2 linked regions of the Colwellia sp. M166 genome follow. The protein of the gene in region 1 interacts with the protein of each later gene in a pairwise test. Links are inferred from orthologs where the notes say so. Each region holds a gene or a part of one and is shown on either strand. Other genes may lie near its edges.

The links.
Region 2: the proteins of FGD67_RS09475 (region 1) and lysA interact in binary tests that used the Escherichia coli proteins (3 or more experiments, as listed by UniProt). The link is inferred for Colwellia sp. M166 from one-to-one orthologs.

The regions. Positions count from the first base shown.
Region 1 is NZ_CP040755.1:2,077,268-2,092,872, reverse strand. Bases 2,643-5,524 are described here. They hold FGD67_RS09475 (response regulator transcription factor), read right to left. Parts: upstream 4,494-5,524; coding sequence 3,792-4,493; downstream 2,643-3,791. Other genes in these bases: FGD67_RS09465 (M56 family metallopeptidase), read right to left, coding at 5,150-5,524; FGD67_RS09470 (Spy/CpxP family protein refolding chaperone), read left to right, coding at 4,644-5,138; FGD67_RS09480 (ATP-binding protein), read right to left, coding at 2,643-3,792. Outside these bases: tRNA (uridine(34)/cytosine(34)/5-carboxymethylaminomethyluridine(34)-2'-O)-methyltransferase TrmL, read right to left, coding at 1-275; FGD67_RS09490 (cation diffusion facilitator family transporter), read left to right, coding at 387-1,310; FGD67_RS09485 (alpha/beta fold hydrolase), read right to left, coding at 1,321-2,331; more of FGD67_RS09480, read right to left, coding at 2,395-2,642; more of FGD67_RS09465, read right to left, coding at 5,525-7,111; FGD67_RS09460 (BlaI/MecI/CopY family transcriptional regulator), read right to left, coding at 7,145-7,531; FGD67_RS09450 (glycerophosphodiester phosphodiesterase), read right to left, coding at 8,684-9,415; asd (archaetidylserine decarboxylase), read right to left, coding at 9,461-10,342; small ribosomal subunit biogenesis GTPase RsgA, read right to left, coding at 10,374-11,411; orn (oligoribonuclease), read left to right, coding at 11,622-12,167; FGD67_RS09430 (DUF4442 domain-containing protein), read left to right, coding at 12,288-12,773; FGD67_RS09425 (hypothetical protein), read left to right, coding at 13,085-15,605. UniProt on the Escherichia coli protein: Response regulator member of the two-component regulatory system CpxA/CpxR which responds to envelope stress response by activating expression of downstream genes including cpxP, degP, dsbA and ppiA.
Region 2 is NZ_CP040755.1:2,387,226-2,402,829, forward strand. What follows is about bases 7,565-10,445. They hold lysA (diaminopimelate decarboxylase), read right to left. Parts: upstream 9,690-10,445; coding sequence 8,439-9,689; downstream 7,565-8,438. Other genes in these bases: FGD67_RS10865 (DUF484 family protein), read right to left, coding at 7,565-7,570; dapF (diaminopimelate epimerase), read right to left, coding at 7,591-8,421; FGD67_RS10880 (lipoprotein), read right to left, coding at 9,701-9,871; cyaY (iron donor protein CyaY), read left to right, coding at 9,982-10,302; hemC (hydroxymethylbilane synthase), read left to right, coding at 10,324-10,445. Outside these bases: DNA helicase RecQ, read right to left, coding at 129-1,928; FGD67_RS10845 (thioesterase family protein), read left to right, coding at 2,057-2,512; EamA family transporter RarD, read left to right, coding at 2,609-3,535; uvrD (DNA helicase II), read right to left, coding at 3,845-6,019; FGD67_RS10860 (HAD-IA family hydrolase), read right to left, coding at 6,162-6,872; more of FGD67_RS10865, read right to left, coding at 6,884-7,564; more of hemC, read left to right, coding at 10,446-11,256; FGD67_RS10895 (uroporphyrinogen-III C-methyltransferase), read left to right, coding at 11,696-13,072; FGD67_RS10900 (heme biosynthesis HemY N-terminal domain-containing protein), read left to right, coding at 13,072-14,259; FGD67_RS10905 (ribosome alternative rescue factor ArfA), read right to left, coding at 14,323-14,526; FGD67_RS10910 (DUF2982 domain-containing protein), read left to right, coding at 14,687-15,376; fre (NAD(P)H-flavin reductase), read right to left, coding at 15,440-15,604. UniProt on the Escherichia coli protein: Specifically catalyzes the decarboxylation of meso-diaminopimelate (meso-DAP) to L-lysine. Is not active against the DD- or LL-isomers of diaminopimelate.

The sequences.
Region 1 (15,605 bases):
TGAAAGCTAACATCACCATAATAGCCGGTAGATTTAGTGGTAACGGCTAACACACGCTTAGGCTGTTCAGATTCAACAAAGCTTTGATAATTTGCATGACGCTTTAGGGCCGCAAACTCATGATAATCTAAGCCCGCTCTGCGTAATTTTTTATCTTCTAGATCAAAGCCTAATGGTTCAATAAGGTGTAATCTAAAACCGGTATTAGCACATAGTCGGATTATATTGCCAGTATTGGGTGGAATTTGAGGTTGAAATAAAACGACATCTAACATATTAAGTGCTTAATAAATTGTATAATTGCAGCATTATACCGTGCTTGCAGCGAATGCTTAAGTCTTGCTTGATAAATAACGGCTTAATATTTATTACTAGGAGTTCAAATAGTGAAACAACCACTAGATTCGAATCAATATGCTTACCTTGTTAGGCTCGCAGCATTTGCGGCGACAGCAACGGCATTAATCTTAGTGTTGCTAAAGCTATATGCGTGGTTTGCTACAGATGCGAGCGCTATGCTTGCCTCAGCAACGGATTCAATTCTAGATTTATTTGCCTCGATTATGAATGTGGTCATTTTGCGCTTTGCTCTGGCGCCGGCAGACAAAGAACATAAATTTGGTCATGGTAAAGCAGAAAGTCTTGCTGGCTTAGTACAAGCTGCGTTTGTGCTCGGCTCAGCATTATTATTGGTGTTTAATGGCCTAGATCGTATTATTAACCCACAGCAGATCGTACGAACGGAAGTTGGTATGGTTGTTTCTATCATTGCCATTGTGATGACATTGTCTTTAGTGATGCTACAAAAATACGTTATCAAGCGCACTAAATCTGTGGCGATTAGTGCCGATGCTCTACATTATCAATCAGATTTATTATTGAATTTAGGGGTACTCGCTGCGCTATTTTTAAGTCAAGGCTACTGGCTACAAGCTGATGGCGTTTTTACTGTTGCGGTGGGGATATTTCTATTAATAGGTGCGGGTAAAATAATCTGGACCAGTGTTCATCATTTAATGGATCATGAACTGACAGATGAAGAGCTAAAAACCATTAGAACAATTGTATTAGCACATGAAGGTGCGCATGGTTTACATGAATTACGCACACGGCAAGCAGGTCCTGATCGCTTTATTCAATTTCATTTAGAGTTAGATGAAAAGTTATCATTGCTCGAAGCTCATGGTATTGGTGAGGCTATTGAAAGTGAAATTATTCGAGCATTGGCACCCTGTGAGGTCTTTATTCATCATGATCCACTGTCAGTGGTTAAGCCTTCAGACAAAAAAAAAAGCTTTGTGAGCGATTAAATCTGAGTCGTTATTGATGCTGAGCAAACCAAGCTATAGCATTATTTATTGCAATATCACGGTATTGATCGATCTCAAAAAATAGTTCGTGATAGGCGCCAGATACCACTATCGGCTTAACTTCAGGGTAATAACTTGGCTTAAGTTTATTGAGTTGTAGGCAAAAATTATTCTGGGCATTATTAGCAATAATGCACTCTTTCTCTGCTTGCATCAGCTGTATTGGCAATGATAATTTTTTCAAGTCAATGAATAGTTTATCTGTGTTTTTCATTGCCTGTTGCAACCAATGAAATGTCACCCCTCCAAGCTTTAGCTCTGGGCGTTGATGATACAAATCACGAAAACGTTGAAAACGCGGTTGTGAGTGCATTAAACGGTTTTCATCAAATGAACTTAGATTGCTATCGCTTTGTCCGAGAAAATACCACGGAGTATTGGACAGGCAATTATTTATTATCGTGCCTGTTGTGACTAAAAATTTAGCTAACCAAGTTGGCAGACCATTACTTGCGATAGCGATCATCGGAGAACTTAAACTTAATGCTTTGATATTGTTAGGATAAATCTGAAGATATCTTAACGCAATAGCACCGCCCATTGAGTGTGCCAGCATAAAAGAGTTTTGCTGATGTTGTGGATACGTTACGGGTAAAACTTGACTGAGTAATTGATGTAAGTCGCGCGCGTAATGATCAAAACTCTCGACATAGCCTTGTAAACGATTAGCTGTTAAGCGCATAGAAAGCCCTTGGCCACGATGATCAATAATCACACAGTCATAGCCTAAAGCATCTAAATCAAAAGCTAATTCTTGATATTTTAAGTAGCTTTCTGAACGACCGGGAACAATCGCAAGGTAAGGCTTATCAGGGCGTGTAAAATTAGTGGCATAAGCAATATCAACCTGATCAACGGTAGTGAATGAGGCTTGGTGGATAGATTGCCAAAACTTTTTGATGGCGGCAATTTTTTCTGCAGTGAGTGCACGCTTACTTACTAAGTTTGCTGCGCTAGTCAATGAGCTAATCCTTATAAGGCAATAAATAGAAAATAAAACTAGCCGTTACTTACTAGCCAATACTTAAAGTCGTGTTTTACTACTCTCTATCGGTAGTTTAATGGTCACAGTGAGGCCATTATTTGTATTGTTGCTTGCACTGATAATGCCATTATGGGCAATAACAGCTTGTTTGGCTATTGCTAAACCTAAACCTGTACCACCGGTGGCTCGATCGCGTGCCTGCGCTACTCGGTAAAATGGTTCAAACAATTTAGGCAAATCATCGACAGGAACTCCAGTGCCAGTATCGACAATTTCAATGATAAAATTAGTATTTGTTTTATTCAAGTAGACGTTAAGTTCATCGTTGCCATGACTATATTTTACCGCATTAATCAAAATATTATTAAAGGCACTGGATAAAAGTGTCGGATCTGCTTGGATTAAAGCCGTGCTTTCACTGTGAAAGTTAATGGTAATAGATTTTTCATTGGCGATATATTGCGCATCTTCGATGCAAAGTATTAAGAGTTGCTTAAGGTCGACAGACATTAACTCCATTTGGCTTATGGTGTTCTCTAAACGCGATAAAGATAAAACATTGCCAATCATTTCATCGAGCCTAGCCACTTCTAGTTCACAACGTTGTAGATGCTTATGAAGCGTCGCTTGCTCTATGTCTTTTTGTTGCGCCAAGCCTAGGGCAATTTGTAATCTAGTCATTGGTGATCTAAGTTCGTGCGAAACATCAGCCATAAGTCTTTGATGAGAACCAATATTTTGTTCCAATTTTTCCGCCATTAAGTTAAAGCTGGCTGCACAAGTACCAATTTCATCATTGCGCTGTGCAATTAAAGGTACGCGAGCACTGAATTCGCCATCGCCAAAGCGGGTGGCGGTTTTTTGCATTGCTATCAGTGGTTTTGTGAACGAACGAGTGAGTAACCAAAGTAAAATCGAACTGATGATGATAGGAATAGCCAAACGTATCCAAGTCGGAATATGTTGTATTAAACCGCCAAAGGGAGGCTTTCGATCACGGCTTGCAAGAAATAATTGATAAGGTGTACCTGCAATATCAAAGGCTAAGGGGCCGGTCATTCGATAAAATTCAAACTTTACCGTCGTGAGGCTTTCCAAATTGTTTTCACTCAAAAAATTTTTTAAGTTTTCAATTTGCCATTTTTTTGATGAGTGTATTTGATTAGTTTGCATATTTTTTAACAGTAATTCGCGATCTGCTTTTCTTGATAAAATACTCAATGTTGCCTGCGGCGTTTTTGGTGGACTGCGTTTAATTAAGAGGTCAAGTCGCTTAATTCTCGCTATATCGGAATGGTGACTAGGGGCAATAAAACTTTTGGTTCTAAATTGTTCGGAAACCAGTCTAGTGATGCCAATGGTTAATATGACAATTAACCAAAAGCAGATAAATAATTTCGCACCAATAGAAGAAAATTTCTCTCTAAGTTTTAGCATTACGCTAGCTCTCCTGCCAAGAAAATATAACCGGCACCCCGGATCGTTTTAAGCTTGTCATTTGGGCTAAAAGGTAACAGTTTTCGTCTAATATTACTGACATGCATATCGATACTGCGATCAAAAGCGCTTAGCTTTCGTTTGAGTACTTGCTCTGATATTTCATCTTTACTGACAATACTGCCAGGCTTTGACATTAAATATTCAATGATCTGGTATTCAGTACCGGTAAGCTCTATCTGTTGATCATGACAACTAACCTGTCGTGTTGCATGATTAAGCATTACGCCGTTAACTTTCAATGATGAGCTTGCTACTTTACTATTTTGCACAATGTTGATTCGGCGTAAAATAGCATTTATTCGTGCTAATAATTCACGGTGTTGAAACGGTTTGGGTAAGTAATCATCAGCGCCTAGCTCTAATCCTAATATACGATCGGCATTATCACCTTTAGCGGTCAGCATCAAAATAGGGGTTTTATGATTACCGCCGAGGGCTTTTAATACTTCGAAACCGGTTAATCCGGGCATCATAACATCTAATAAAATTAATGAAATATTATCATCAAATGCTTTTTCTAAGCCTGTTATACCATCATGGCAACAAATTAATTCGAAACCTTCTGTCGCAAGGTAATCAGATAGTAAATCAGCGAGCTCTTTATCATCATCTATTAATAAAAGTTTATGCTTTTTCATTGTTGCTCTCGTTAACCGCTAATAATCTATTGCCATAATAGCGTATATATTTACGACTTTTTAAGATCTTTACATAACATTTACGTTGGTTTGCGTTTCTTTTCGTTGTGCAATTTATACTGGTGTTGAATTAATTGAGGAGTACAATTTATGAAAATGCAAAGACTATATTCAACAATCAAACCGTATGTTGCGATGGCTGTTATCGCACTGACAATGACTAGCCTTAATGTGAACGCTATTGGTCACAAAAATGAAGAAAATAATCCGAGTGCCCAGCACCAAAAGGGTGAAGGACACGGTAAGCATCATAACAAAATGAAAAAGCACTTTCATCGCTTAGTTAAAAAACTAGCTTTAAGTTCAGAGCAGGAAATTAAGCTTAAAGCTATTTTCGCTAATATGAAAACTAAGCGCCAAGAGCAAAAAGATCCGCTTGCTGGCTTTAAAAAGCAAGTTGAATCATTGATGCTAGCAAGTGATTTCGATGAAAACAGCTTTGCAGCTATCTATGCAGAATACCAACCGAGTTTTCAAGAGATGGCTATGCAAAAGGCTAAGACTCATCACGAAATTATGCAAGTATTAACGCCTGAACAACAAAAGAAGTTCACAAAAATACAACAGCATAAAGGGCGAGGTTGATAAGCCTGAGTTTAGCTTAATAGGCTAAATGAGAATATTTTAGACATTTTGCTTTCTACCACTTGGCCATTTTTTTTGGCCGGTAGAAAGCGCCATTCTTCCATGGCGTTACGGATGGTGTTACGGAAGTAACTTGCTTTACTTCTGCTTTTACTTTCAAACTGCAGATCTTTTACTAAACCGTTTTTATCGATGTTGAACTTGACCATAATTTCTAATTCTATGCCTTTTCTTTTCGCAGAAGAAGGATATTTAGGTTCAACAGAGCTGATTAACTTAGCGGCAATATTTGTCGGGTTGAGTTTTAATACCTTGCTGGCTTTATCAGCTAGCATGGCTTGATTAGGTCCGTTCTTGTTTATCTGGTTCACTGATGACTGTTGGTCGATGCCATCATGAGTTTTGTTTAACGCAGCTATTTTATCATATTGAGACACCTTAGGTTCGGTTAACAATGAAGCAAGTTGCTGCGCGTAGGGATTTGCTTTTATTGTCGTATTTTTTGAATCTGTTCGTTCGAATGCAATTTCGGACATTGACTTTGTTCGTCGGCTATTGCTATTAAGGTTATCACTGGTGTGTGTTTGACTCGTTAACTCTGCATGGTGCTGGTTGGTATTCTTTTTAGTGTCTGTATTGGCTCGAACAATCGGCAGTTCATTATAATAAGCTGTGGTTTTGTGCTCATTAGTCGGCTTAGATTTATCTAAAGGTGCTTTTACTGTAAAAGCGTTATCTTTTTTTATTGCCTGCTGAAGTGAAACATCACGGCTGTTTGCTATAGATTCTTGACGGTTATTTGAATCCTCAATAGCTAATAGTTGGCTTGCAAGAGAGGTATTAGATTGGGCCGGTTGAAAAGTTAAAGGCGCATAAGTTATTAAACTTTCTCTGAGTGTTTTAGGTGAATTTTGAATTGAAATACTGCCCGATTGCAAATCAATGATCGGCAAAGTCAATGAGTATTTAGAAAATAGAAAAACAATAGCGAGCAATACAGTGCAAGATGCTAACCATTTGCCGGAATCGGTGCTTTTTGTACAATGTTGTTGATCTAATAATCTCATAACACGTTGTTTTAAATCACCACCAGAGGCCGCCATAGCCATATTAGGAATGGTGTGGTGACGGTGTTTTTGGCATAACGATGCGGTGTCAGCCAAGGTATGTGCATAGGCAAGTGGACTACCACTATGCTGCACGGCAATATCATCGCTACAGTATTCTCTTTCATTGCGCATTTGTTTGGAAACCCAACTCACGGCAGGATGAAAAAATAAAAGAATTTCAACCAGAGTTTGTAGAAAGTTAACCAGATAGTCATGGCGTCGAATATGGGCTAGTTCATGCAGTAATAGCATATCTAGTTGTTGTGGTGATAATCCCGAAAGCATACTAAAAGGAATAAGTACTATCGGTTTTAGCCAACCTATAGCCATTGGCACATTGGTTTTGCTAGAGACTAATAAGACTACTTTTCTTGATAGCCCAACTTTATTGATTAAGCCCTCAAAACGAACTTGCAGCGCTAAATCAACGGTCGTGCAACCTTGAGTTGGTAGTTTGTTCACATTGTATAGCTCGATGGTTAACTTAAGCGCAAGTGTGAAAACAATAGCAAGCCAAAGCATGGCAAGTACTGGTAAATATTCCAGCCATTCAATATACCAAACATTTGCTTGTATCTGCTCTAGGTAAAGACTTTGATCTACCAGTGGCAATGCATGTACAAAGTTGGCTACTTGCCGGTATTCAATATCGTAAATAATAAAAAATGTGACGGCAGGTAAAATTAAATTGGCTAGCATCGCCATAGAGCTTAGCGCGTAGCGTAATTGAGACTTTTTATAGGAGATTAATGACAGTAATATTTTTAATACTAATGCAACCAAAACTCCTTGCCATAAAAAATGGATAAGAGTGATGGCTAAACCAGCTAATAATGGACTATTTATTAAGCTTTCCTGCATCATGGATAGTTTGAATTACCTTTGAGTTTTAATTGATTATGATTGTTGCTCTAGCTCATTGAGTAACTGTCTAATATCCTCAATTTCTTCTTTACTTGTCGAGTTATCTAAAGCACGCATCACCAACTTTGAGGTTGAACCGCCAAATGCTTTTAAGACTAAATCTTTCAATAAAGACGATTGTGTGACCCTCTCACTATTCGCCGGAGCATAAACATGTGCTCGATTACTTTCATCACGAATAACCAAGGCTTTTTCGTGCATTATTTGTAATATTTTCAGTACTGTAGTATAGCCCGTCTTTTGAGTTTGGCTAACTGTTTCATGAATTTGTCGAACCGTGGCAGGTCCCATTTTCCAAAGGATATTAAGTAACGTTAGCTCTGCTTCCGTTGGTTTAATATCTGATTTATCTCGTGACATTGAGATTCCTTAAGGCGAATATTTTCAGAATTATCATACGAATATGCTCGTATATTATTCCGACCATCCTAGCTTGAGATGAATAAATGAGCAATAGTAATTGCAAAATTGTTTTGATTAATTAACCTCAGCTCGGGATAAGAATTAATTAAATTGAACTAAGTGCCCGTTCCACGATCCGATCTTTCGACCAAGAAAAAACAGAAAGATAATAAGGAACGGGCATGAATAAACTAGTTGAAATATTCTGTGATGTCGATGATTTTTGTCGCGTATTTATCCCACAATGGGAGAAACAATTAATTGCTGATGGAAGTATCAAGCGAAATCGTCCATGCCGTATGGCTATGAGTGAGATAATCACTATATTAATTGCTTTTCATACATCAAATCATCGCGACTTTAAAAATTATTATAAAGGTTATATTGCTAAGTTTTATCGTTCACATTTCCCTAGCTTATTGAGCTACACTCGATTTTTAGAAGTGATGCCTAAAGCGGTCGTTCCACTTTCTAGCTACTTTTCAATACTTAAAGGTGAGTCTACAGGTATTGAGTTTATTGACTCTACAAGCATAAAAGTATGCCATAACTTAAGAATTCCTAGACATAAAACATTTGACGGTATAGCCGAACGGGGCAAAGGAACAATGGGTTGGTTTTATGGGTTCAAACTACATTTAGTCACTAACTTTAGAGGTGAAATAGTTGAGGCTAAATTAACTACTGGCAATGTTCACGACACAAAGCCCGTATTAGCCTTAGCTAAAAACTTAAAAGGGAAGTTATATGCAGATAAAGGCTATATAAGCAAAAAAATTAACAGTTGGTTTGAAGGAAAAAGGAGTTGATTTGATAACAACCGTGCGCCGTAATATGAAAGCCAAAGCTATGTCGTTATGGGATAGAGCAATGTTATCTAGACGGTTTATTATTGAAACGATAAATGATCAATTGAAGAATATATCTCAAATAGAGCATTCGCGTCATCGTAGCCCTAATAGTTTTATGTTGAATTTACTGGCAGGTTTAGTGGCTTATTGCCTTAAAGAAAATAAGCCAACCCTTAATATTAGTGACGTAGAGAAGAATGCTATGGTTAGGGCTTAACCCGATCTGAGGTTAATTAGCAAAAAAAATTAAAAGTTATAGTTATTCAGGGTTTTGCTGATATTCGTTAACTGATGAGATAACTTGGCGTGAACGGTGTGGAAAGTTACTGAAAATACCATCCACTTGGTATTGTAAACACTGTTTGATTTGCTCAGGGTTATCTACCGTATAAACCCAAACTTTCAGGCCACGACGGTGAGCGTCATTAACGATTTCAGTATTGAGACAGTCAATAGTAAGGTTTAACAGTTTAACTTTTAGCTTGATACAAAACTTAGCATAATCAATTGGGCAGCAGGCAATTAATGCTGCTGTAGTGATTTTGGGTAGATGCTCAACGGCATAGGTAAGAGCATGATGATTAAAAGAAGAAATAATGATTTGTGAGTAAGTGATTTCATTATTCAGCTCTGCGTTTCGCAGTAATGCTATAAGCATTTGCATTTCATTAGCAAGCTGAGTGCCTTGCGCGACAGATTTCAATTCCATATTTATCAAACACTGAGTGTTGATACACTTTAAAGCTTGATTTAGCGTACAGATATTATATCTAGCACTGATAAGTTCAGCCAGTGGCAATTGATTAAAGTGAACTTTCGCGGCACCGTTGTACAGGTAACTATCATGCAGGAGAATAAATTCACCGCTGGCTTGATGAAATTGCACATCAAACTCGATACCATCACAGCCTTGTAATATTGCTTGTTGAAATGCTAAAAGTGAGTTTTCAGCAAACTCACCGCTAGCACCTCTATGGGCAATTACTAGCATTTTCTATTGCCTAGATGGCTAAGAATGACAGTCATCGAGCACGACTTAATTACTTGTCATGGGATTTAATAAATCGGCATAATGTTCGCCAAGACGAGTGACGGTTTCAGGTCCTGCTTGTTGATTAAACCTCACCATATTAGGTGCAAAGGTGGTGACAACCGTTGAACCTAACTTGAATCGACCCATTTCGGCACCTTTTTCTAAGGTTATAGCACTCGCGCCAGTTGTAGGGTACTGCCAACGAAAGACATCTTTGCCAGCGGGGGGGGTTACTGTGCCAGCCCAAACCGTTTCAATACTCGCGACAATAGTAGCACCGACTAGTACCATTGCCATAGCACCTTGCTCAGTGTCAAAAATAGCGACTACCCGTTCATTACGGGAAAATAAGTTCGGTACATTATTGGCGGTTAAGGGGTTAACTGAAAATAAATCGCCAGGGACATAAATCATTTCACGTAAAGTACCCGTGACTGGCATATGAATACGGTGATAATCTTTCGGGGCTAAATAAATACATGAAAATTCACCGTCTTGAAATGGTGCGGCAGTGTTTTTATCACCACCAAGTAAGGTTACCAGGCTGTAATTAAAGCCTTTTGCTTGAATAAGCTGCCCTTGTTCAATAGGACCTTGCTGACTAATAGCGCCATCGACAGGATAACAAATGGTGCTGTCATCCTGAAGAATAGTGCGGGCACCATCTTCAAGTTCGCGAGTAAAAAAATCATTGAAAGTTTTAAAGTCAGTAGCATTTTTTAGCTTAGCTTCAGCCATATTAATATCATAAGCTTTAATGAAATAACTGATAGCTTTAGTCGTGAGCCAGCCTGCTTCGGCGGCAGCAAACTTACCTACAAGTCTTGAAATTCCGTGTTTTGGCATCAGGTATTGCAAAGCGATTTTTAATTTATTAATTAACACTATTTTTCCTTAATTTTTTCGTTTTTACAGTTTAATCATTAAAGCGTGACGTTAAGGTGTTATCACCTAAACTGGCTAATATCTTTTGGAAGCTGGCTAAGCGTTCGGGGTGAATTTTACCGGCATTTTTTGCTGCGACTAAGGCACAGCCAGGATCACTTTGATGTTTGCAATCTCGGAATTTGCAAGTGCCTAAATACTCATCAAATTCGATAAAGCCACTACTGACTTGCTCTGGTGATAAGTGCCACAGACCAAATTCGCGGATACCAGGTGAATCGATAAGATCGCCACCTTGTTCAAAGTGGTATAATCGAGCCACGGTTGTTGTGTGTTGCCCAAGCCCTGAGTTTTCTGAAACTATTTTAGTCACCACCCCTAATTCAGGCATTAAGGTGTTAGTAAGTGTTGATTTCCCGACACCAGATTGACCGACAAATATACTGGTATGTTGGCTGAGCTGTAATTTTAATTCGCTAATGCCTTCAGCTGTTTCGTTACTAACATAAGTAACCTGATAACCGATATTACGATAAATATTCAGTTGTTTTTCGATTTCATCACGATTGCTATCATCGAGTAAGTCGACTTTATTCAATAAAATAACTGGCGTGATACCGGTTTGTTCAGCGGCAACTAAATAGCGATCGATGATATCAGCATTAAAGGCTGGTAATACTGATGAAACAATGAGGATTTGGCTAATATTAGCGGCAATGGGTTTAACGCCGTCATAAACATCGGGACGACTCAGTACTGAATCTCGCTCGTGCACGGCTTCGATTACGCCAGAAATACTATGTTGGGTTTCTTTGCCTTTGCGCCAAAGTACCTTATCTCCACAGACTAAAGAGCTAATACTGCGACGTAAATTACACCGGAAAATTTCACCATCACTACTTTCGACATCAGCATGTTGGCCAAAACGACTGATGACAACACCATTTTCGGCGGCAGCAAGTTCATCATCTTGCCATTGCACTTTTTCAGTAGATTTGCGTAACTTTTTACTTTGGTTAGCTTTGATCTGCCGTGCTTGACCTTTGGTTAGTTTTTTGGCTTTAGCCACAAATTATTCTCATTTTATTTCGACTCTATATTACTATGATAACTTACCTGAGCAAATTACAAATAAATTCAATCGTGCTACATTCTCACGTATTATATACTTAAGCATGATTTAAATGCATGTGTAATCGCGCCTTACTGACAACAGCTGACAAGATTTGTTTGCTTCAAGAGGTTAGCATGATGAAGACTAATTGAGATAGGAAAAACAATGAGCGCTAATGATAGCAATTTAATTTGGTTAGATTTGGAAATGACCGGCCTTGAACCCAGCACAGATGTTATCTTAGAGATCGCTACTATAGTCACCGATAGTCAGCTTAATATATTGGCAGAAGGACCTGTTTTTGCCATTCATCAAAGTGACGATGTGCTAGAAAATATGAGCCAGTGGTGCATTGAGCATCATGGTCGCTCTGGTTTAACACAAAGATGTCGCGAGAGCGTCACGACATTAACACAAGCGAGCACTGAAACTTTAGCTTTTTTAACCCCTTATGTTACAAAAGGTAAGTCACCCATGTGCGGTAACAGTATAGGGCAAGACCGGCGTTTTCTTAATAAGTACATGCCAGAATTTGAAGACTATTTTCATTACCGTAATCTTGATGTCAGCACCATAAAGGAGCTGGCGCGGCGATGGCAGCCAGAAGTGCTTGATAAAGTGGTTAAAACGGGCGCGCATTTAGCCTTAGATGATATTCGTGAATCTATTGCGGAACTCAAGGTTTATCAGCAACACTTTTTTAAGCTTTAATCTTAGTTTGCAGTAATGTAATAAAAAGATGCATTGTATCTTTTTTTTATAAATTCCTAGTAGGTCTGACCAGTGTATTGCACTCTAGGTCTACCGCATTATTTTCTCTTAAGGACTTTTATGGGTAATCGCTTTAGTCGGGCCATTAATACTATTAAGAAACTACCGAAATTTAGTCATTCGTTTTTATTTACACAATTATTCTGTTCTCAGGTCAAATATGCTCGCACGTCCAAAGTTATTATTGTTGATATAAAACCGCAGCAAGTTAAATTGCTGATGAAAAACCATAAAAAAGTACAAAATCATATTGGTGGCGTACATGCAATTGCCGCTGCACTATTAGCGGAGTCAGCAACGGGTATCGTTTTTGGCCTGAACCTACCTGATACTGCTCTGCCTTTATTAAAGTCAATGACCATTCACTACCAGCGTCGAATGCAAGGTGATTTAACCGCTATTGCGAGTATTTCTGAATCACAAATTTTCGAGCTGAAACAAGAAAAAGGCAATATGGACATTGTCGTAACCATCACTGATGAGTCAGGTCAACAGCCGATAGTGTGCATCATGAGCTGGGCTTGGGTAACAAAAAAAGCTAAATAACCTGGATTAAGCTATTTACTCAATAATGTTATTTAAGGGCCTGTCAGCGTCTTTTGTCATCCATTCATAGCTGCCGAGCTTTTGAAAAGTATTGCTCGGATTAACTTTGAATGTGCAGATGTTGATATCCACTTTGGCTTTAATGATGAGAGCAATGAGTAAATGGCTAGGCCTACTGATTAATCGTTGCTAATTGAAGTGAAATCCATAGACTGTTATATATTCAAATAACTGGCGAGTATTTAAAATACTTACCTTATTGTTATTTGGCTAAATAAACTACTTTGACTTGTTAGGATTTTACCTCATTCATGGATTCAACACTGCCGTTATACCGTCAGCTTTCAGGCCGCTTTTTGTTATTGGGCTTGAGCTTCTTCTTACTTTGTTTTGTAGGGGGCGCACTTTACTTTCAATACGAGCAAGACTTAGCTGTTGTTAAGTACCAGCAATTACCGACGATTGAAAAGTATAATCAGCGGCAGTTGTTGTTGATTGGGCATGAGCGTCTACTTAATGAGTTGATTGATAGTAAGTATGCGACAAAACTTAGTGAGCATTACCAAATACTTAATGATAAGTTAAAAAATATCTCTGTCTTAAGTCGCAATAATCGACGATTAATTGTACGGTTAACGCAGCGTCTGCAAATGCAAGCTGAAAATGTACGAAGCATAGCCGATAGTGAGCGACGAAATAATCAACTTAAAGACAATGCAATCATACAATTAACACTAGTTGCTGACAGTTTATCGGCCGTAATTGTGAGGCAGAGCCAGCAGCAACAAGAATTGTACCGACAAATAACGCAAGATAACTTGACGGATCGAGTCACTGCCATACGCGCGAAGGCACTAAGTGATTTGGTGAGTAACTTAGATACTAATCGTCAGTTCCGGCAAGCTCTCATTAATGCTTTACTGATGTTTAATCAACTTGATCTTCAATATGACTTGATTAATTTTGATTACATACAGCAAGAAACCAATCATGAAATAAAACAATGGTTGGCGAATGAAGCAAATATTGTCGATAAAAATCAGCAAGAAAACTCGCTATTCGAACAATCTTCCGTGTTATATGCCTTGTTGTTTAGTGAACAGAGTATTTTTGCTAAATGGCGGGGGCAGCTTCGTAGGGTAAACACTTTACAAGCTGAATTAGTTCAACAAAAAGCTGAACTGATGCCGTTACTTGATAAAACACTCATTATTCCAGCACTTAAATCTTCATTGCTTGAGCGACAACTGAGTGTTTGGTCATCACAAGCTAATATAGGTTTGCAGGCTAAGGACACTATTTGGATTGTGATTGCTGTCTTTTGTCTGCTTGTCGTTTTTTTTATCATGGCCTTATTCAGTATACGAAAAAAAATAAAGCATAGTGGTGCGCAAAGTATTGCTGCAGTAAAAACATTAGTCCTGAAAGGTGAAGTACTGACGCCAATACCCAGCCATGAAGTTACAGAAATTATAACTTATATTAAGCAGCTTTTTCGTCCTGAACACAGTGAAACTGATTTTCAAGAGCAACGGCAACAATATCAAAAATATGTCGGTGCTATGTCTCAACATAGTGGCTATATTTTTTTTCAGCTGCCGATAGAGTCAAAGAAAAAACAACAGCAACTATGCAAACTCTTAGCTGTGGACTTCACCACTCAACATTGGCGTCATTGTTTCAGCCGAGCCGAGGTTCGCGTTATTCTGTCAATTGCTCGACGAGCTAAAGATCATCACAGTGTTGAAAAAGCATCCTTAATGAGCAAACAAGGAAAGGCTGTCGAGCTAACTATTGAATATATTGATGGCACATGGTGCGGTAGTTTATCTAATGCCGAAACCTATCGACTCATTAAAGATGAAAATAGTCAATTGCGACGACAACTTCAGCAGCAAAATCAGGCAGACAAGCTGGCAACTATGGCAAGCTTTCAACATATTATCGAGCAGATAAGTGCCGCTATGCAGTACAGGCAAATGTTGTCGTTAGTAAGTGGTGATGAGCAGTACGCCTATCAACAATTACTGCAATTACTCTGTTGGAGTGAGCAACAAAAAATTAGCGCCCAATTACGTCGAGATGACTTTGTCTTGACCCTCTCAACGGTGAACTTTAGCAATGAGATGCATACGGCTTTGTTCAGCGCTAGTTTACGACAACGGGCCAATAATAATGTTATTTATTTAAATATTGCTGATAATGTTACGAGTTTAGTCACGCTTGAAAGTGAACTATTTCAAGCTATGATTGATACGACATGCCAGTGTATGCTGACTGAGCAGCGTGGTGTTGAGCTTGTGGTAGATGTTCAGGTTATTGATGTTAATAGCGCTCAGCAAATAGTACAAGTGAGCTTTCAAGTTAATAATACATCGCATACCAAGCCGTTATTTCAAGTTATTGAGCAATTAGCCAATGACGATGAAAAAAGCATTGATGTTGATATCAGCAGCCAAGTTTATCTACGTGACTTGCAGCTAGTTTTTAATGTCAGCGATAAAGTCAGTCAGCAGCTAGAATTAGCAGGGAAATTTTCTTTTCAATTACCTTTAGCAATTATTGAAGAGCTTGAGCAAAATGACCATGATGTCTCGGTGAAGCTGACTAAATGCGCGATTTTAGTTATTGCAACAGATAAAAATAACCGTGCAAGAATTTGTCAGCAATTTATCAATAGCAAAGCTGTTATTGAAACGATGCAAGACCTGTCCTTATTTCAACGACAAATAAGCATTAAGCATTTAACCAATCATCGTGTTGATATCATTATTTTGTCGCCGGAAGTCTATGCTTCTGACTATGATTTAGTTACCCAGCACTTAGCAACTC
Region 2 (15,604 bases), 310 kb from region 1 along the record:
AGCATTTTCAAAATTTTATGATTTTACTCTACTGTACTGCATCTAAAAAGCGCTTTAATGCGCTTTTTTTGTCGCTGTAATTCAACAAACAGTAAGTAAGCGATGTCTAACTCAAAAGTAAACTTCATCTAGCTCTGGTGCTGTTTAATCAAGGACAAAAATGGCTCACCATAACGAGCAAGTTTAGTATCACCAATGCCACTGACATTGAGCATTTGTCGTGATGTTAAAGGTTTTATCCGTGCCAGCTCGGCTAAAGTCGCATCATTAAAAACAATAAAGGGTGCGATATCTTCAAGTTTGGCAATCTCTTTACGTAATGATCTTAACTTAGAGAATAAGGCTCGGTCATAAACTTTCTCACGTTTATTGCGTTGCCAGTAACTGGCCTTTTGTAAGCGAGGAGCCGCAAGCATCAACGGTTGAAGGCCTTTCAAAATACTACCAGCCGCTTGCGTTAAGCATAAGTTTGACTGAGCAGCGATATCTTGCTGTAAATAGCCTAAATGTATTAATTGCCGCACGATTGAAAACCAATAACCCGGCGTTTTATCTTTTCCGATACCAAAGGTTGAAACTTTATCATGGTTGAGTTGGATAATTTTGTCATTCAGCTCCGCGCGTAAAACAGCAACCACATGCTCTATATCGCCATTACCTTCAATACGATAGACACAAGAAAGCACTTTTTGCGCCGCTTGTGTGGCATCAAACTGGCTAGGTGGATCTAAGCAAATATCACAGTTACCGCAACTTTGCTCGGTAAATTCGGCAAAATAATTCAGCACAACTCGGCGTCGACAAGTTTGCGCCTCCACAAAACCTCGTAACGCCTGAAAGCGTTGTAATTCAACATTGACCCGTTGTTCATTTTCACCGTCAGCAATACGCTTATTGATACGTTCAACATCTTTTTCATCATAAAGAAAAAGTGCTTCTGCAGGTAAACCATCGCGGCCCGCTCGCCCTATCTCTTGATAGTACGACTCCAAGGTTCTAGGGGGCTCATAATGAATCACAAAGCGCACATTAGACTTATTAATCCCAAGCCCAAACGCTACGGTCGCAACAACAATTTGTATATCATCTTTCGCAAATTTATCTTGAATAATATTACGGATTTCTGCTTCTAAGCCGGCATGATAAGCGGAACAATTAATACCCGCTTCAGCTAAGCGCTTAGCTAATTTTTCAACCTGCCAACGACTATTACAATAGATAATGCCACACTCATCTTTACGCTTTTTGATATAGCCAATGGTTTGCTGTTCACCTTGATATTTATCGGCTAAGGTAAAGCGAATATTGGGCCGATCAAAGCTATCAAGATGAATGTAGGGGTCATGCAAGGCCAATTGTTGTAACATATCTCGACGTGTGGTGACATCAGCCGTTGCTGTTAGTGCCATCACCGGCACATGCGGGAAGTTTTGTTTTAACAGATGTAATTGGGTATACGCAGGTCTAAAATCATGTCCCCATTGCGATATACAATGTGCTTCATCAATGGCAAAAAGACTGACATCAAGGTGTGATAAACCTTGCAAAAAGTAATAGTTTTTTAATCGCTCAGGAGCAACATACAGTAATTTTATTTCACCTTGACCTAAGCGCCTAAAAATATCATTAATGGTATCGGCATCGAGTGAAGAGTTAACATAAGCGGCTGAAATTCCTTGCCTTACTAAGCCATCTACCTGATCTTTCATCAAGGCAATTAATGGCGAAACAACAATAGTAACCCCCGTCATCAAGGTAGCAGGCAACTGGTAGCACATTGATTTTCCGCCACCTGTAGGCATTAAGACTAAGCTATCTCGTCCCTGAAGTGCATAATTAATAATTTCTTCTTGCCCAGGACGAAACGTTTGATAACCAAAATGATGTTTAAGGGCTTCAGTTAATGTCGTAGGGGAAGTGGCTTGCAAGAGAGAATCTTCAGTAGATGAAATCAGCCGACATTTTAGCGCAGTAAGACCTTAGTGCGGAGATTTATTTTCAATATAACGGCAATTATTGTTATTCTTTTATCTCACTCGACCTAACAGGAAAGTTTATGACACATGAAGAATCGTTTCAGCAGCTAGCTCAATATTGGAGCCAAGCAATGCCTTTTAATCGATTATTGGGGCTAGAAGTGACAAAATTTGATAGCGAAGAATCTGCCGTCAGTATTGTTTGGCACGACAAGCTTATTGGTAACCCTGAACAAAGAATTCTCCATGGCGGTGTCACTGCATCAGCGCTAGATCTTGTTGGCGGCGTGGTAGCCGCAGCAAATATGCTATCTCAGCTACCTGAATTAACACCAGAAATAATTGCGCGAAGCCTAAGTCGCTTAAGTACCATTGATTTACGTACTGATTTTTTAAGACCGGGGCGTGGTGAAAACTTTATGGCAACGGCCAAAATCATTCGCAGTGGTAGTAAGGTTGCTGTTGCCCGCATGGAAATGCATAACGAAAAAGGCGATCATATTGCTTTTGGTACTGGCACTTACATGGTGGGGTAAAATTAACCCAAATATTTCTAACATCTCAATGGGTTGTTGAAATGATTAGTGCTATTATTAACGCTCTTATCCAATCTTAGCTATCAAACTTATTCCATGCCAACACCTGAAAAAGCAGCCTTACGCGCTGGTATTATTAGTGCTATATGCGCCTATACCATGTGGGGCATTGCCCCGTTATATTTTAAGCTCATAGATCATATTAATGCCGATGAAATCCTTGTGCACCGTGTTGTATGGTCAACGGTATTACTAACCTTTGTTGTGCTGCTTACCAAAAGATCGCGTTACTTTATTGATACTATTACACAACCTAAAATAGTGTTACGGCTGACTATTTCAGCAACATTTTTAGCCGTAAATTGGTTTATGTTTATTTGGGCAGTTAACAATGACCACTTGTTAGATGCTAGCTTAGGCTATTATATTAATCCGCTTTTTAGTGTTGCATTAGGGGTGATATTTTTAGGTGAACGCTTACGACCTTGGCAGCTCTTTGCCGTAGGGTTAGCGTTTGTTGGCGTTATTATTCAGCTCTTTATGATGGGCTCACTGCCGATAATATCTTTAGCATTAGCAGCCACTTTCGGTATTTATGGCTTATTACGTAAACAACTGCCTTTAGACTCTTTTGTCGGCTTACTGATAGAATCACTGATGATGCTACCAATAGCACTGATTTATTGGTTAGTATTTTTAAAAACCAGCACCGCTAATATGTTTGACAATGAACTATCATTAAACATGCTATTGATCTGTGCCGGCATTGTTACCACAGCGCCCTTACTCTGCTTTTCTGCTGCAACAAAACGTATGACGCTATCCGCTTTGGGCTTCTTTCAATATATTGGCCCTAGCATCATGTTTATTCTGGCGACATTTTATTATCAAGAACCGTTATATTTTGCTAAAATGATCACGTTTGCCTGCATTTGGACTGCATTAGCAATATTTAGCTTTGACTCAATAAAAGCCAGAAAACGAGCGGCAAAAAATTATCACCAGACAGCAAAAGTAGAATAAAAAACAGTTTTTTCTCATTTGTAACCTAAGAACTTTAAGAGCTATACGTGACAGCTTATCGATATTTTTAAAGTCTTAGGGACTGTTAACAGTAAAATAGATGACACTTGCCGTAAGCTGAAATTATATATTCGAGTAAGTAGTTGCTCAATTATTCGTATTGGAAAAAGTATAAGCAATGCTGACGGGCAAAATTCATTCTCACCAGTGGTAACAAGGCCCCAACATCTGCCAAACAAACCACCTGATTTAATTAAGTAACTCAACAAGCAGTTTTGACATTAAAACCCTTAGTTATTAATTACTTGCTTACAGTGTTTCCAAGTTAGCATAGGCAACCACGAGCCACTTGCAGCCTACATCAGCAAAATTAACTTGAATACGACTTTGTGGACCACTACCTTCATAGTTCAATACCACGCCATCGCCAAACTTTTTATGTCGAACATTTTGGCCTAATTTAAAGCCTGAGTTACCAAAACTCTCTAAAGTGATTGTTGATGAGAATCGACCTTTAGTTTTTGGCCTACTTACTTGGCTTTGTAAGCGAACTTCCTCGATGCACTCTTCAGGTAACTCCCGTAAAAATCGGCTAGCTTTATGGTTTTTCTCTTGACCATACAAGCGACGACTTTCTGCATGACATAAATATAATTTTTGCATGGCACGTGTCATACCGACGTAGCACAAGCGACGCTCTTCTTCTAAGCGACTAATATCTTCAACTGACTGCTGCGAAGGAAACATACCTTCTTCCAAACCAGCAATAAAGACTAATGGAAACTCTAAACCTTTCGCTGAATGCATAGTCATTAATTGCACAGCTGATTCATGTTCGTCAGCTTGTGATTCACCTGACTCTAATGCAGCGTGAGTCAAAAACGCGGTCAATGGACTTTGTTCTTCTTCAAGTTCAGGATCGACTTCAAAGGTCTGACAAGCGGTAACTAGCTCATTTAAGTTCTCTATTCTCGCTTCTGCACGTTCACCTTTTTCGGCTTGGTACATTGCTTTTAAACCTGAGTGTTGAATAACATAGTTTGCTTGTTGATCAAGGTTCAGGCTATTTGAATCATCTTCTAACTGGTCAATGACATTAATGAATTGTTGAATAACTTTAGCGCTACGGCCTTTAAGTTGTTCATTTTTCATCATCTGCTGACAGGCTTGCCACAAAGTGCATTCTAAGCTTCTCGCTGCATCGCGTACTAAGCTCAATGTTTGATTACCAATGCCACGTGTTGGTGTGTTAATCACACGTTCAAAGGCAGCGTCGTCGTCACGATTGTTTAATAAACGTAAGTAAGCAAGGGCATCTTTGATTTCTTGACGCTCAAAAAATCGTAAACCGCCATAAATTTTATAAGGCAGTTTTGCTTGAATTAATGCTTCTTCCATCAGTCGTGACTGAGCATTACTACGATATAAAATAGCGACATTATCCAATGAGCCGTCTTTTTTTCGCCATTCGGTGATACGTCCAGCAATAAAACGCGCTTCGTCAATCTCATTAAATGCGGTATAGATGGAGATTTTCTCTCCGGCATCACCGTCAGTCCACAAGTCTTTACCAAGGCGGTTGCTATTGTTGCCAATTAATTGGTTGGCGGCATTAAGAATATTAGCGGTTGAACGATAGTTTTGCTCAAGCTTAATGGTTTGTGCGCCATCAAAGTCCTGTAAAAAGCGTTGAATATTCTCAATTTTTGCACCACGCCAGCCATAGATAGATTGGTCATCATCACCAACAATCATCACGTTGCCACTTTTCTTGCCGAGCAAGTTTAACCACGCATACTGAATAGCATTGGTATCTTGAAACTCATCAACTAAAACATGGGCAAAACGCTGTTGATAGTGTTGCAATAATTCAGGATTATTAAGCCAAAGCTCATGAGCCCTTAGTAATAATTCAGCAAAATCGACTAATCCAGCACGATCACAGGTGTCTTGATAAACTCGATAAACTTTAACAAAAGTTTCTTCTGTGACATCAAATTGGGTATCAATATGCTGTGGTCGTAAACCTTCATCTTTTTTGCCATTGATATACCAAAGAAACTGCTTGGCTGGCCAGCGCTTTTCATCAAGCTCTAACGAGCGCACAATACGCTTAACCATACGAAGTTGATCGTCGGAATCAAGTACTTGGAAGCTTTGTGGTAATTTCGCTTCTTGAAAGTGCATGCGCAATAAGCGATGTGCTAAACCATGGAAAGTTCCTACCCACATGCCGTGCACATTACCATCAACGGTTTGCTCAACACGGGCGCGCATCTCAGCCGCTGCTTTATTGGTAAAAGTAACCGCTAAAATACTATGAGGTGATGCATGCTCAACTTTCATTAACCAAGCAATACGTTGTACTAAAACTCGCGTTTTACCACTACCTGCACCAGCAAGCACTAACATATTTTGTAAAGGCGCTGCCACAACATCTCGCTGCTTGTCGTTCAACGAATCAAGTAATTCAGAAACATCCATAGAAAGGTAAAATCAATAACAAAAATATAGCGCTATAATAGCAAGTTAAGCGCTATTTTGATAATGCAATTGGAAAAGCATTCAATAAACACTTTTACATTCTGACCAAGAGAAAAGCACTAAAGGTTTAAAAGACAATGGCCTATGAAACTATTTTTGTTAATTGCTCGACATTATCAAGTGCAATAGTAGGTAAAACCTTTAATGCTTTACCTACTTGATACGGATTTAACCAAGCCGTTTGGCAACCGGCATTGATCGCACCAAACACATCATTTTTCCCACAATCGCCAACATGTAGTAGCTGCTCAGGAGCTAGATGTAACGCCAGACAGGCTTTATCAAACATATCGCGGTCAGGTTTTAATTTATTTTCAATTGAGGCATGGAAGTGATGAGTAAAATACTGAGCAATACCTATTTTATCGGTATCAACATTACCATTGGTAATCGCAACTAACGGCATTTTAGTTTTAAGATAACCAAGAAAATCATGGGTATGCTGCGGCAGAGTAAAGTTACTACGTTGTTCAACAAAGTAATCTAGCGCATTATCCGCAAACATTGCCGCCTCAGCATCAGTCAAGCCAAGCGACAATGCACCTAAAAAGTAGCTTTTTTGTCGCAGTAGACCAACATCATGCTTTAATTCTGGTGCAAGCAGTAGCGCTTGCTGTCGAAAGGGCCACCAAAAACGAAAATCAAAAGCAGATGATTGAGCATTAAAAATATCTTTAAAATAACGAACCATTTTTGTATCGGTCGCCAACATGATCGGTTGATTACTGTAGAGCGTATCGTCTAAATCAAAACTAATAGCATGAAAAGGCTGTAGGCGCCGATAAAATCTCACAATAAAATGACCTAATAAAGCTGTTGGTAAAGTAGTTTTGCTACCAGTTTTTTAAATTGCCCTAATAGTAAGGTATCCATACGCGGATCAAAATGCTCAGCATCTTGGCTACTAATGGCTAAAAATCCAAGATCTTCTTCTAGGTGAGTTAATCGCACTAACACCACCGAACCGCTCGTCGGCTGAGAAAAAATCAATTCTTGTTCACTTTGTTGTAAACGACCGAAATAGTATTGCTCTTTACTTAATCTATTTTCAATGATTTCACGACAGTCGTTAATGATCAAAGAGCTGTGCTGAACGTCTGTTGGCTTGACTAACCATAGCTTCAATGAGTCTAATGACAACAACTGCGTAGTTGCTTGATGCAAACAATCCAATAACTCAGTCGCAGCAGTACAGTCTAATAAACGTAAATAGAGATCACTATACAATGCAAATAGTTGTTCATTCTGATTAGCAATCACCATTAATTGCGTAATTTCTTCTTCTAAATTATGAATTTTTTGTCGTTGTTGTGATAATTGCCGCTCGACTAAAGAGATCGTGCCACGCTGATGGTCTGGCAGCCTTAAACTGCTAACAAGTTCAGCTTGACGGTTAAAAAATTCAGGGTGCTGTTGCAGGTAACTAACGATTAATTCATCGGTTAGTTTTATATCGTCAGTCGACATAAGATTTTGATCATTTGATTGCATAGCTTTACTTTTATCTTGCTTTATAGGTTTATTTGACCGTCGAAAACATGTACGGCGGGGCCCGTCATTTTTACTGAATTGCCGGGGCCCTTCCAAAAGATTTTCAATTGACCACCAGGTAAATCAACTAACACTTGTCGATTGAGTTTTTTTTGCATTTGACCAACAACAACGGCGGCGCAAGCCCCGCTACCACAAGCCAAGGTTTCAGCAGCACCACGCTCATAGACACGTAGTTTAATATATTCAGGTGAAACCACTTCCATAAAACTAATATTGGCTTGTTGCGGAAAACGTTCATGCAGAGACAATGCTGCGCCCAACTTTGCTACCGGTGCCTTTTTTACATCATCAACCGTCAAAACACAGTGAGGGTTACCCATGGACACAACGCCACAAAGTACCGTCTCATCTTCACTACGCAAAATATAAGTACCTTCTTCTTTTTGCGCATTAAAAGGAATTTTACTCGGCTCAAATAGCGGTACCGGCATGTTGACAGAAACGTTGCCATCTCGTTCAATAAATAGCGTCATTTTACCTGATTGCGTTGACACCTTAATTTTATGTTTATTGGTTAAACTTTTTAAGCGGACAAACTTTGCAAAACAGCGCGCACCATTACCGCATTGCCCAACTTCACTGCCATCAGCATTAAAAATGCGATAATGAAAGTCCAAGTCAGGGTCATATGGCGGTTCAACAACCAGCACTTGATCGAAGCCAACTCCAAAATTTCGGTCAGCCAATTGCTTAATTTGTTCATTCGACAAATAAACATTTTGGGTCACATTGTCGAGCACGAGAAAATCGTTACCTAAACCGTGCATTTTAGAAAAATTTACTAACATCTATGCCTAATCTCACACTACAAAGGTAATAAGCTTTCGCCTTGCCATAATTGGCTTAACGCTTCACGTTGTCTTATCAAGTAACTTTCGCTTCCGTCCACCATCACCTCAGCGGCACGTGGTCGGCTATTATAATTAGAACTCATGGTAAAGCCATAAGCACCAGCACTGCGTATTGCAAGTAGGTCGCCAGAACGTATCGCCAATGTGCGGTCTTTACCAAGAAAATCTCCGGTTTCACATATTGGGCCAACCACATCGTATTGTGCACTAGCCACATCATCACGTTGTTCAACCGGAATAATAGCTTGCCATGCTTGATACAGCGCCGGCCTGATCAAATCGTTCATTGCCGCATCAACGATAGCAAAATTGCGTTCTTCACTGGTTTTTAGGTATTCAACTTCGGTCACCAAAATACCGGCATTCGCCATTACCGCTCTACCAGGCTCATAAATAAGTGTCAGCGCTCGACCGACTAATTTTTCAGCAATAGCTTTGGCATATTCATTCGGGTGCGGCGGCTTTTCATCATCATAACAAACGCCTAAACCACCACCGACATCAATATGTGAAAGCACAATACCTTGCTCAGCTAATTGGTCAACTAGCTTTAATACCCGATCAAGGGCATCTAAAAACGGCAATACTTCGGTTAGCTGTGAACCAATATGACAATCAACACCTTGAATATTAATATGCGATAAGGTCGTCGCATGTTGATATAACTCTGGAGCTTGCTCAATGCCAATGCCAAATTTATTTTCTTTTAAGCCGGTCGAAATATAAGGGTGTGTACCCGCGTCAACATCAGGATTAACCCGAAGAGAAATTGGCGCAATTTTATCAAGCTTTTCAGCGACAGCTTGAATACGCTCTAACTCTGCTGGTGATTCAACATTGAAACAATAAATACCCAGATTAAGCGCAAAAGCAATTTCATCTGAGGTTTTACCCACCCCAGAAAATACCACTTTTTTCGGATCGCCACCGGCCTCAATGACCCGCATCAACTCACCTTTGGAGACAATATCAAAGCCAGAGCCTAGGCGCGCCATCACATTAAGCACTGCAATATTACTGTTAGCTTTTACTGCATAACAAACAAGATGCGGACGCTCGCCTGCCGCTTGGTCAAAAGCATGCCAGTGGCGCTCAATAGTCGCACGAGAATAAATATAGAGTGGTGTACCGTATTGCTTTGCTAATTCAGCGACCTGACATTGCTCGGCGTATAATGAATGCTGTTTACGATTGAAGAAGTCCAATGCCGTTGCCCCTACTGTTCTAAACTGGTTTTATCCATACTTTTATCAGTTTCTTCACTTGTTTTTGCTAAGTTCTCTTGCTGTTGCTCAGGAGTTTGGTATAAAGGACCTTTAATGCCACAGCCTGTTATGGTTGCCAAACTAAGCAAACTGATGAAAATAATTACAATTTGTTTATGCATAATTGATTTATTCGATTTTTTTCCCATGATAGACGTTTTATAATCCCATGACCAATAATTACCAAGCAAAGATGAAAGAATCATAAAGCTCAGGTAAAAAGGAACGATTAATGAATGATAGTCAATACAATTTAGCTGCTGATGATATCTTACTTGCAGTAGAAGAAGCCATCGAAGATTGCGGCTGCGATATCGATTACGAAGGTGTTGGCGGCTTATTAACCCTAACATTTAAGAATAACAGTAAGATCATCATTAACAAGCAAGCACCCTTACACGAAATTTGGGTAGCAACGAAATTTAACGGTCATCACTTTCATTTTGAAAATGAACAGTGGGTTGATAAGCGCGGCGGCGGAGAACTGTGGCAGTTTTTATCTGATGCCGCCAGCAAACAAGCAGAAGAAAGCATTGTCCTCTCTGCGCAATAAACATTAAATAAGGTAATTGAAATGACGCAACAAACCGTACGTATTGCAACGCGAAAAAGCGCACTGGCACTGTGGCAAGCAGAGTATGTAAAAGCACAACTTGAACACTTTCACCCGGGCATCAATGTTGAACTTGTGCCGATGACCACCAAAGGCGATATCATTCTCGATACACCGCTAGCCAAAGTTGGCGGCAAAGGTTTGTTTGTCAAAGAGCTTGAAGTGGCGATGCTAGAAAATCGTGCCGATATTGCCGTGCATTCAATGAAAGATGTACCAGTAGAGTTTCCTGAAGGCTTAGGTTTAGAAATTATTTGTCCACGTGAAGACCCTCGTGATGCTTTTGTTTCTAATACCATCAATAGTTTAGCTGAGTTACCGCAAGGTGCTGTTGTTGGAACTTCAAGTTTACGTCGTCAATGCCAAATTAAAGCCATGCGTCCAGATTTAGATATTCGCGATTTGCGTGGTAACGTCAATACCCGTCTTAAAAAGTTAGATAATGGCGAGTATGACGCCATCATACTGGCTTCAGCAGGCCTGATTCGTTTAGAAATGCCTGAGCGTATTCGCGAGTATATTGCTGCAGAAGTCATGCTACCGGCAAATGGCCAAGGTGCGGTTGGTATTGAATGTCGTACTGATGATGCGACAATTAAAGCGCTATTAGCGCCTCTTGGCTGTGAAGAAACGCGTATTCGGGTTATCGCCGAACGGGCAATGAATCGTGCACTTGAAGGTGGCTGTCAGGTTCCTATTGGTAGCTATGCTGTACTTAACGGTCAAGAACTTCATTTGCGAGGTTTAGTCGGCGCTGTTGATGGTAGTGAAATACTCACCGGTGAAGTTCGCGGCAAGTTTGATGATGCGGAGCAGTTAGGCAACCAATTAGCAGAGGATTTATTAGCTAAAGGTGCCGATAAAATTCTCCGTCAGGTATACCAACAAGCTTAAATAAATCAGCTGCGTTCTAAAAATAGAACGCAGCCACGATTTTATCGGCAATAACAGACCAACCTAAGCTACTGCCAAACATTTTGCATAAAAATAATACCTGCGCGATACAGTACCATGGCGAATATTGCGAAAATTATCGATACTTTTAATGAAATAGCCAACTGCATTCATCAAAACATGGTATCAACGCCAGATAAATTGTATCTTAAGCATTCGGGCTTATTGATGTTTTAGTTTATAGCACTGTTGGATTTGAAAAATAGGCCCTAGTAACGCTTTATTGAAAATCATAGTAAACTTAATACAATATTCGCACGCTTACTGGCAAGCTAAATGTTTATGATTTTTGCAAGTTAACGTATGACGAACGCAAACAATAAATATAAGCGAATATATTCAATATCCCTGACACCAACATGTGAGATAGGATCAGTTCATGAGCGATAAAAAAGACCCAGAGCAAACTAAGCCTGAGAATAAAACATCAGCTATCAGCAGCAATACAAATCAGCAAACTGATATATCAACTTCAATTGATATTAGCTCAACGCTTTTAGAGCCATCGAATGAAGAATCAGCAAAAAATGATCATGCTTCAGGGAAAAGCTCTGACACTTCAAAAAACACAAGCCAAACCACATCATCAATAGATAAAAATCAAGATAAGAGCACAGCAACAGTGAAAAATTCTGCTTCGACAACATCAACCACAGCGAACACTAAAGCAACTAAAAAAAGTAATTCACCTAAGCATAAAGTTTCAAAACTCGCGATTTTAGCAATCATTATTGCCTTATTAGCTATCGCTGCCAGTGCCGGACATTACTACTGGAATGAATTGCAAAAAGCGCAATTTAGTCAACAACTCAGTACCGAACTACAAAAACAATTACAGTTAAGCCAAGGGCAAGTTACACAGCAGTTAGCACAAAAATTGACGCAGCAGCAGCAAGCACATAATGCCCAACTTAAAGATCTAAAAACTAGTATCGAACGAAGTACTGCAAATAGTATTATCGAACTGCAAAAACAACAGCAGCAACAAATGGCAAGTTTACGTCAGAAGCAACCAAGTGACTGGCTGTTAGAAGAAGCTGAGTACCTCATCCGAGTAGCAGCAAGAAGTCTGTGGTTAGAAAAAAACACCAGCACTGCCATTAGTTTACTTAATGATGCTGATTTACGTATACAAGAACTTAACGATCCGCAATTTTTAGTACTACGCCAGACCATTCAACAAGACATTGCTAAGTTACAATTATTGCCCGCACTAAAAACCGATGAAGTTATTTTAAAGTTAATGGCACTTGACCAACAAATCAAGCAGTTACCACTAGCCATGGTCAATGTTCCTGACAATAGTGACACAGAGAGTAGTCTTGAATTAACCGAAAATGTCAGTGACTGGCAAGCTAACCTAACTAAAACATGGCGTAAATTTATTGCTGATTTCATCACCGTTAACCGCAGAGCGGGTAATGTTGAACCTTTAATGTCACCACAGTTTCAACAAAACTTAAGAGAAAACTTGAGTCTCAAACTACAAACCGCTACTTGGGCAGCTAGTCAAGCGAATAGTGATATCTATCGTCAATCGCTTGATGACATACAAAGCTGGCTTAATGACTATTTTGATATGTCACACCAAACAAATCAAAACTTTTTCAAAGTACTCGATGGCTTAAAAAATGAAACTATCAACGTAGCGTATCCAAATGATCTCGCCGCATTAAAAGCGCTACGCCAGATATTATCTGACAAAAAGGCACCAGTGATTGAGCCAACAAAAATTGAGCAGCAAGAGGGCGTATAATGAAACGATTATTAGTAGTAGTACTGTTATTTCTTACTGCCGTTGCTCTTAGTCCGGTATTGATTGGAGAAAAAGGTTATATCTTGATTGCTATGGGCGATTTAACCATAGAGTCAACCGTAGTAACAGCAAGTATAATGTTGATACTCAGCTTTGTCGCTTTGCTTATGGTGTTGAAGTTTTTCCGTGGCGGGCTAAATTTTAGTTTTGCAGCTTGGAACAAAATCGCCTTTGCCAGCCGTCGCAAAGCCGTCAGAGATCTCAACAAAGGTATTGCAGCCTATGTGTTAGGTGACTACAAACAAGCGGAACATTTACTTGCTAAGTCAGCTGAAGCCTCCTCTTTTGAACATATTGCTTACCTTATTGCCGCCGATGCCGCACAAAAGCAAGCATTAAGGCCAAATACTGACCATTATTTAGCTTTACTTGAGCAAAAATCTAACACCCTAAAAACCGCAGGATTAGAAGCAGTATTAATTAAAATAAAATTACTGATCGGTCAGCAAAATTATGCTCAAGCACGAAAGGTTATTGATGAACACCATAAACATATTGGTCATGATGCACGACTGTTATCATTAGAAGTAGCATTAAGCTTAATTGAACAGCGCTTTGATTATGTTATTAAACAGCTTAATGCGGCTAAAAAACAAAAAAGTATCACGAATGAAACCATTACCTTATGGCAACAACAAGCATTTTACGGCGCTTTTAATGACCGAATTAAGCAACAAGATAATGAGGCGTTAATGGCGTTCTGGCAACAGTTGCCCAAAAAAGACAAACAATCAGAAACAATCGTGCTTGCTTATTGTCAGGTTTTAGCTGAAAACCAAATACACCAACCTTTAGCTAAATTATTACTACCAATAATAAAAAAAGGCACTAATACCTCCTTACTATCAGCAATAAGAACCTTACCTATTGCTCAGCCAGATAGTTTGATGGCCGCCGCACAAAAGCATTTACATAACGAGCCACACAATGCTCTTTGGCTATCGTTAGTTGCTCATTTTGCCACAACGTCACAACAATGGTCACTGGCTGAAAAAGCTTTTAATAGCTTAGTGAACCTTGAAGAAAAACAATACGATAAAATAGATTTACTGGCTTTTTCTCAAGTACTTGAACAACAAGGTCAGCTAGATAAAGCCAATCAAGTACTGAGAAAAATTCACGCATAAAACTTATACGTTCTAAAAACAATAAGCACAAAGCCCTATTTAATAGCGATTAGATAATAATATTTAAGCCGCTATTAAATAGGACTCTTGTCCTTTATGTTTTTGCTTTCGTTGAAAAGATCCCTTACCTTTCTTAGCGTTAATTATTTGCTGTTTAAATAATTTTGACCTTACTACTGCCGCTAAAAAATTATCTTTAATAACACCTCGACCTAATTCACAAGCACCTTGCTTTTGCTGGTGTTTTTTTACTTTACTTTTGCTCATTTTACACACCTTTCAGTTGGTTTATGTTATACCAATGATGACAAATTTATTGCTTCATCACAAAAACGCGCAGAGTATATACTAATAAAAAAATTATGCACAAATATTAAATTTATCTCATTCGACACTATTGAACTAACGAATTTTAATCGCAAAATTTATGACAACTACTGATCAAACAATCAGAATTAAAGCCATTGCCCGTCATCATGGTTTATTCATTACCTTAACAGGTATTATCGCTTTAGTTATTGTCGCTTGGCTGTGTAGCTATTATTGGCAATTAGCACGCTTCCCTTTACTTTTTATGGTGCTCGCTTGCTTAGTGACTATTTTTATCGGTTTACTCAAACTAGCAGAGCCTGCCTATAGTTTGATAATGACGCCTGAAAGCTTAACTTTCCATCATCGTCACGGTCGTTGGCAGTTTCACTGGCAGCAAATTCGTAATATACACTCAGTCACTAATACTGTTGGTATAACACGTGATGAACTCAATTACGTCGGTATCAAACTAGTATCGATAGATGCAATAGCGAAGCATGTGTCCTTACGATTAGCAAACCGCATGATCCACGAGCAAAAGCCGCTTATTCACTACTGCATTAAACATCAGTTGCTAACTTTTGAACAAGGGATATTAAATTTTGAACCCTACGTATTAGCTGATGGCGAAGTGATAAAAGGACCATTAGCCGCTTTTCTCCATCATAGTGACATGTTAAATCATGCGCTCGGTGCACACATATTTATCTCAGCGAATAATTTAAATGCTTCAATTGATGAGTTTGTTGCCCTAGCCAATCGCTACTTAACACAAGCAAAGACCGCTAAGATTAATACCCCATAAATGCATAAAAAAAGCGCAACAATAATATGCTCCGCTCCTGTTTAACTATGATGATTTTTTCGTTTAAATAAAAGCAAATGCATCCGCATACATATGCTCAACTAGAGCCCCTTGCTCAACGAAGTCTTGTCGAACAGCCGCAACCATTTCAAATCGGCCGGCTAAGTAGATATCATAATCAGCTAAATTATTGAGATCACTCATTACTACTTTATGCACCATACCAAC